One region of the Pseudomonas sp. AC211 genome, then DNA from elsewhere that is predicted to be linked to it. Evidence: riboswitches for the same ligand, from Rfam matches in the RefSeq annotation. Region 1 holds a riboswitch; each other region holds the start of a gene.
The links. A riboswitch is a leader RNA that binds a small molecule or an ion and turns the genes downstream of it on or off. The one in region 1 is predicted to bind cobalamin.
Positions count from the first base shown of each region.

Region 2: linked by a shared signal. The riboswitch ahead of ACZZZP_RS23820 (CbtB domain-containing protein) and the one ahead of ACZZZP_RS01925 (TonB-dependent receptor domain-containing protein) in region 1 are both predicted to bind cobalamin.
Region 3: linked by a shared signal. The riboswitch ahead of cobO (cob(I)yrinic acid a,c-diamide adenosyltransferase) and the one ahead of ACZZZP_RS01925 (TonB-dependent receptor domain-containing protein) in region 1 are both predicted to bind cobalamin.

Region 1 is NZ_OZ409830.1:381,579-383,829, forward strand. Features, by position in the region: partial or broken gene ACZZZP_RS01925 (TonB-dependent receptor domain-containing protein) at 1-1,053, opposite strand, end outside; cobalamin riboswitch at 1,143-1,375, opposite strand; gene ACZZZP_RS01930 (hypothetical protein) at 1,457-1,765, opposite strand; partial or broken gene ACZZZP_RS01935 (methyl-accepting chemotaxis protein) at 1,827-2,129, opposite strand.
Region 2 is NZ_OZ409830.1:5,120,007-5,122,257, forward strand. Features, by position in the region: gene cobW (cobalamin biosynthesis protein CobW) at 1-442, opposite strand, end outside; cobalamin riboswitch at 554-761, opposite strand; cobalamin riboswitch at 875-1,051, shown strand; gene ACZZZP_RS23820 (CbtB domain-containing protein) at 1,162-1,347, shown strand; gene ACZZZP_RS23825 (CbtA family protein) at 1,391-2,110, shown strand; gene ACZZZP_RS23830 (cobalamin biosynthesis protein) at 2,194-2,251, shown strand, end outside.
Region 3 is NZ_OZ409830.1:2,369,027-2,371,277, forward strand. Features, by position in the region: gene ACZZZP_RS11220 (cobyrinate a,c-diamide synthase) at 1-477, opposite strand, end outside; gene cobO (cob(I)yrinic acid a,c-diamide adenosyltransferase) at 477-1,088, opposite strand; cobalamin riboswitch at 1,238-1,475, opposite strand; gene ACZZZP_RS11230 (methyl-accepting chemotaxis protein) at 1,701-2,251, shown strand, end outside.

The DNA.
Region 1 (2,251 bases):
GGTGCTGCTGTGCAATTGGTCCTCGTAGAAATCGACCCCGGCGAGCACGGTGTGCTGCTCGCTCTAGTTCCAGGTGTTCAACCACGACACGGAGTCGCGGTAGGTGTTGAACACGCTCACTTCGTCGCTGAGTTTGTCTTGGCTTTTCTGCCGGCTTTCGCTGTGGCCGACTTCCCAGCGACTGCTCCAGAGGTCGTTGAACTGCGCGTCGACAAAACCGCTGGCGCTGCTGAGGGTGAAGTCGGTGTAAGGCTGCTGCGGATAGCTGAGGAAGGTGCTCATGTCGAAGCGACCGAACGGGTTGTCGTACTCGTTGCGGCCGCGTTGGTCCAGCAGGCTGACGCCGCCTTCGACGCGCTCGTTGAATTGGTGGCTGAGGTTGAAGCTCAAGGCTTTGTTGCGGTAGGCGTCGTGGTCGCTGTCGGAATCGTAGGACTGGCCGGTGCGGTCGCTGCCGGCGGTTTCGTCGAGGCTGCCGTTGAGGCTGAAGCGCGTCTGTTCATCGCCGCCACTGAGGCCCAGGCTGCGCTGCCAGCTTTGGTGACTTCCGGCGCTCACGGCCAGGCGCGGTTGCAGGCCGCTGTCGCCGCGACGGGTGAAAATCTGCACCACGCCGCCAATGGCATCGCTGCCATACAAGGCCGAGCGCGAGCCGCGTACCACCTCGATGCGTTCGATTTGTTCGAGGCTTAAAACCTGCAGACTGGCGCCGCCATCGGAGGCCGAACCGATGCGTTGGCCGTCCACCAGAATCAGGCTTTGGGTGTTGCTGCTGCCACGTATAAACAGTGAGGTGTTGCTGCCGCGCCCGCCGTTCTGCACCAGTTGCACGCCAGGCACGCGGGTGAGTAGGTCGGTGATAGAGCGCGGCTGTAGGCGTTCAATGTCAGCGCGGGTGAACACCGTGGCAGCAGCGGTGGCTTGGGCTAACGGCTCGGCGTTGCGGCCGGAGGTGATGACCATTTCTTGCAGCTTCAGCGCTTGGTCAGTGCTTTGCGCCTGCACCATAACGGGCAGCAGCACAGCGGGCAGGGCGAAATGCAGGTATTTCATGGAGTATTCCTCAAAAGATTTTTGAGGAGGGCATGGGCAAGCGTGGCGCTTGAAGGCGCCTGCGCTTGATGGTGCTGCCCTCCGCAACACCAGTCGATTCCATGCAGGCCGGTCTCCGGGCTCTCGACTGAAAGGGCATCCTTTCCTGCCGCGATCACCTTCCCAGGTACAACCCAGTGGTGTGTCGATCGGGCATGCAGCGTGGCTGCGGTCGATTACCGTTGCAGGGGGCAGCGCCGGGATGGCTCCTATGGAGCGCACCGGCTTCCCGTTTAACGCCGGGCTCGTGTGAGCCGGACGCACCTGCGTGGATAAACGCCGCGCACCGTAGCGGTGGCGGCGGGGTGGGTCAAGCGGCGGGGGATCGGTGGGAGAGGCTTCGGCCTTGCTTGCGACGTACCGGTTATGCGCTTGGGTCTGCCTGTCCAAGCCGGCTGGCGGCTTTGTGCAGGTCGAGCACCAAGCGCTCCAGGGCGCGGGCGGCGAGCTGGGTCTGGTTCGCGGCCTCGGCGCTTTGGCCGGCGCCCGAGCTGATGGTTTGCGCTTGCAGATTGGCGGCTTGAGCTTGGTCGCGCTGCGATTGCATGGCGCGGCTGATTTCGCCGATCTGCATTTGCATGCCCGCCACCTCCTCATGAATGCGCTGCAACGCCTGGTTCGCCTGCGTGGCTTGGTCAACGCTGGTGCCAACGCTGGTTTGGCATTGCTGCATCGAAGCCGACGGCCTGCACGGCTTGCTGACGCATGCTGTGCAGGCTCTGGGCGATGGCGTGCGTGGCCTCGGCGGTGCGCTGGGCGAGGTTGCGCACTTCCTCGGCGACCACGGCAAAGCCACGTCCCGACTCGCCGGCGCGCGCGGCTTCAATGGCGGCGTTGAGCGCCAACAGGTTGGTTTGTTCGGCGATGCCGCGAATGGTTTCGCTGATGCTCTGCACCGCCACCGTGTGTTGGCTCAGGCCTTCGATAGTGCGGGTGGCATCGCTGACCAGGCTGGCCAGGCGGCTGATTTGTTCGGTGGTTTGCTGCACCACGCTGGCGCCTTCCTTGGCCAGTTGCAGCGCTTGTTGCAGAGGCATGTTCGCTGCCCAGGATGTGCTCAGTCATGGCGCTGATGCTGTGACTGACTCCTTGGGTGGCTTCGGCCGTCGCTTGGGCGGCGCTGTTCTGATGGTTCGCACACAGGCTGACGGTGCTGGAG
Region 2 (2,251 bases), 4.7 Mb from region 1:
CGAAGGTGCCGGCGGCTACGGCCGGGCTGTCGACCACGGTGATCACCGCATCAACGGTGCAGGCGTTGCGAATTTCCGGCCAGTTGAAGGCCTGCACCAATGGCTTGGGCAGGGCCAGGCCCGAGGTTTCGATAAGAATTTGGTCCAAGTCACCGCGCCGCGCTACCAACTCGCGCATCACCGGGAAGAATTCCTCTTGCACCGTGCAGCACAGGCAGCCGTTGGCCAGCTCGTAAACGCGGCCGTTGGCTTCTTCTTCGGTGCAGCCGATGGTGCATTGCTTGAGGATTTCACCGTCGATACCCAGCTCGCCAAACTCATTGACGATCACCGCAATGCGGCGGCCTTCGGCGTTGTCGAGCATATGGCGCAGCAGCGTGGTTTTGCCGGCGCCGAGGAAGCCGGTGACGATGGTGACGGGGAGTTTGGCCAAGCTTTTCATCGAATGCAGCCCTGTTGGATACGCGCGAAATCGGATCGGCGGGCGGCTGCGACGGCTACAGCGAGCAGAGCGCTCACCGCAGAATTCGCCACCGGATCACCCCGCCCGGTTGTCGTGAATAGGTTCGAGGCAGGTCTCCTGGCTCACGACATGGCCCTTGATGCGGGCCGCTTTCCTCGCCTTCCCGCGCGTGGCAGTGGCACTGGAAGAAAGCCGGTCGTTTACAGTTGCGGGGGCAGCCGCGGCCTGGCTGTTCAGCGCACCGCGTTCCTCTTAGCTCTGGCGCAAATGCGCCGAGACCTCGAAGCGAGCAAGGCTACGCAGTGGTGGGGGATGGGTCAAATTCGATGAGGTCCGATCATCCAGCTTCTGGACATGGAAGCCTGCACGGGCGAGGCACGTCAGCGTTGACCTTTGCCGATGAAAATGGTGTTCTAGCGCGCTGTTTCAGGTGTCTTGCGTCGTCGTGCGCAAGGTGAAACGGGAAGTCGGTGCGCGCTCTGGTCGGTTCTGGAGCAGTTAGTCCGACGCTGCCCCCGCAACGGTAGGCGTGTGTTGAAACCCTTCAGCCATGCGAGCCCGGAGACCGGCCTGAATTCATACCAGTAGGCAAAACCCGCGGTGGGCGGGCGCAAGCCGGAAGTCTGAATGCGCTCGCATTCGGCTCCTCGTGCGTTCCCTTCTGCTACGTTTTCATTTCCAGTTCAGAGGGAACGGTCATGTCCAGTAGCACCCTTACTCATTCTGCCGAGGCCAGTGCCTCGCTTTCTCAGCGTCTCGTGGTCGCCATCGGCGCCGGCCTGTTGGGCGCGTTGCTGGTGTATTTCGCCGGTTTCTCCCATGTCGAGGCGGTACACAACGCTGCTCACGACACCCGCCACAGTGCCGCGTTTCCGTGCCACTAATTTCTGTGCCACCAAGTGTGCGTGCGACTGAAGAGACCGCGAAATGATTAAGCGTATTGCGCAAACCGCCGGGTTTGCCGGGCTACTGGGTGCCCTGTTTCTGACCCTGTTGCAAAGCTTCTGGGTGGCGCCGCTGATTCTTCAGGGCGAAACCTTTGAAAGCGCTGAGCCGGCTATGGCGCAGGCCGCACCTGCCGAGCACAGCCATGAGCCGGGCGCCGCCGCCCATTCCCATGAACACAGCAGCGAAGCGTGGTCGCCGCAAGACGGCTGGCAGCGCGTGGCGTCGACCACGGGCGCCAATCTGGTGGTGGCCGTTGGTTTCGCGCTGATGTTGGCGGGCTTGTTCACCCTGCGCGCGCCGGGTCGTACCCGTGACGGTTTGTTCTGGGGCCTGGCCGGTTTCGCTACCTTTTCGCTGGCGCCCTCGCTCGGTCTGCCGCCTGAATTGCCAGGCACCGCCGCCGCTGATTTGCAGCTGCGTCAGTACTGGTGGATCGGCACCGCAACCGCGACCGCCGTGGGCCTGGCCTTTTTGGTATTCGCCCGCCACTGGGCGGTGAAAGTGATCGGCGCTGTGTTGCTGGTGGTGCCACACGTCATCGGCGCGCCGCAGCCTGAGGTGCATTCGAGCCTGGCACCCGAGGCGCTGGAGCATCAGTTCATCTGGGCCTCGCTGATTACCAACGCGTTGTTCTGGTCGGCCCTGGGCTTGCTGAGCGCCTGGCTGTATCGCCGGTTTGCGGGCAAGAGCGCGGTGTAACCCCCTCGTTCATGCTGCGCAAGAACCCGCTGAAGGGCATGCTCTCAGCGGGTTTTTTCTTACGTATTCAGGCGTTTTTCTCTGTGCCTATCGTTGCGCCTTTTATCGCTGGAATCGGATGCCGCGCGGGTTGTAGCGAGG
Region 3 (2,251 bases), 2.0 Mb from region 1:
AATTTCGCCATGCCGGGCGCTGCCGGTGCGGTTGGCGAGCACGCCGGAGAACGGCAGGTCGGCCTGGTACGTGGCCATGCCGTGAGCCATGGCGCCGAAGGTTTGCGCCATGCCTGAACCGTCGATCAGCGCCAACACCGGCACGCCGAAGTGACGGGCCAAATCGGCGGCCGATGGCGTGCCGTCGAACAGGCCCATGACGCCTTCAATCAGAATCAGGTCGGCCTCGGCGGCGGCTTCCCAGAGCAGGCGACGGCTTTCCGCTTCGCCGACCATCCACAAATCCAGCTGGTACACCGGCGCACCGCTGGCGCGGGCGAGAATCATGGGGTCGAGAAAGTCCGGCCCGCATTTGAATACCCGAACCCGTTTGCCTTGGCGTGTGTGCAAGCGCGCCAGGGCGGCGGTGACGGTGGTTTTGCCCTGGCCGGACGCCGGTGCGGCGATCAACAGCGCCGGGCATGCGTGGCTTTGCATTAGAACTCCACCCCGGCCTGGGCTTTCACGCCGGATTTGAACGCGTGCTTGACCATGGCCATTTCGGTCACGGTGTCGGCGGCTTCAATCAGCGCAGGCGGTGCGCCACGGCCGGTGGCGACCACGTGCTGAAATTCCGGACGGCCGCCGATATCGGCAAGCACGGTGTCGAGGTCGAGGTAGTTGTGTTTGAGGGCGATGTTCAGCTCATCCAGCACCACCAGGCCGATGGCCGGGTCGTTGAGCATGTCTTTGGCAACGGCCCAGGCGGCGACTGCTTTGTCGATATCGCGCTGGCGGTCCTGGGTGTCCCAGGTGTAGCCCTCGCCCATCACGTGGTAGCTGACTTCTTCGGGGAAGCGGCGGAAGAAGCGTTCTTCGCCCGTGCTGGCCGCGCCTTTGATGAACTGCACCACGCCCACTTTCATGCCATGGCCCAAGGCCCGCGCCACCATGCCAAAGGCTGAGCTGCTTTTGCCTTTGCCATTGCCGGTGTGCACCAGCAGCAGGCCGTATTCGTTCTGGGCCTGGGCGATTTTCTCGTCGATAAGGGCTTTTTTGCGGGCCATGCGCGCTTTGTGGCGGGCGTCGCGTTCTGCGGATTCGCTCATTGCGGTCTCAGCTCTTCAACATCAATTGTCCAGGCCATGAAACCCAGCGCGCGGCAGTGGCTTTTCATTGGCGTGGTTGAGGCTAGCGGAGAACGGCAGACGCAGGGATTGCAGGCAATCACCCGACGCCAGACAAAGCCCTCCGCAATGCCGTGGTACTGCGACAGGCCGGTCTCCGGGCTAATGAGCGCGGCCAGTGATGGCCAACAGAACAGCGCGCCTTCCCGTGTTCTACACAGTGGCTAGTGCGGTGTTCAGCTCAATTACCGTTGCGGGGGCAGCGTCGGCTTGTGCCGTTTCTTTTGTACGCGCAACACGTGCAAAACAAGCGGGACCGACTTCCCTGTTTCACCGCCAAATGGCGGCACCTGAAGCGAGGGTGGCAGGTTAGAGGGTTGCAGGTTGAGCGTCAATTCGGCGGGGGGCGCCAACTCGGCGCACTTCTGTATAGGGGGAAACCCCTACAAAGCCTGTAGGGGGTGCCCCGATTTTTCGCTTGTGCGCGGCTGCCTATAGTTCGCCCACCTTGAACCTGGTCGGGAATTTGCCGTGTTGGCCTATTGCGCGCTTTACCTTGGAGTTGTCATCAGCCTGGTTGGCCTGGGCGTGTCCATGCCGTGGTTGGCCGGCTCCGGTCTGGCCGTTACCGCCTTGGCCGGCGTGTTTGTTAGACCGCGCAAGGCGGCAGCAGCCGAGCCGGTTTACGTTGAAGAAACCGCGCCGACCCTGGACAACCAACCGCTGCTCACCGCGCTGTTGCCCACCTGGAACGACAACCTTGGCCAGGTGCGCCAATTGCTGGGCAGCAACGTCAGCGCCCTCTTCGACCGCTTCGCCAGCCTGGTCGACCGCCTGCAACAAACCCTCAACCGTTCCGAAAGCGTGCTCGGCAACAACGGCATCGGCGACAGCCTGCGCACCGCCAACGCGCGCCTCGACGAAGTGACCAGCGCCTTTCACGCCGCCAGCGACAACCGCAAGCAATTGCTCGCCACCGTCGGCCACCTGAACAGCGATGCCAGCGAATTGCAGAGCATGTCCAAGCATGTGCAAGACATCGCCAGCCAAACCAACCTGCTCGCCCTCAACGCCGCCATCGAAGCAGCGCGTGCCGGCGAATACGGCCGGGGCTTCTCGGTGGTCGCCGATGAGGTGCGCAAGCT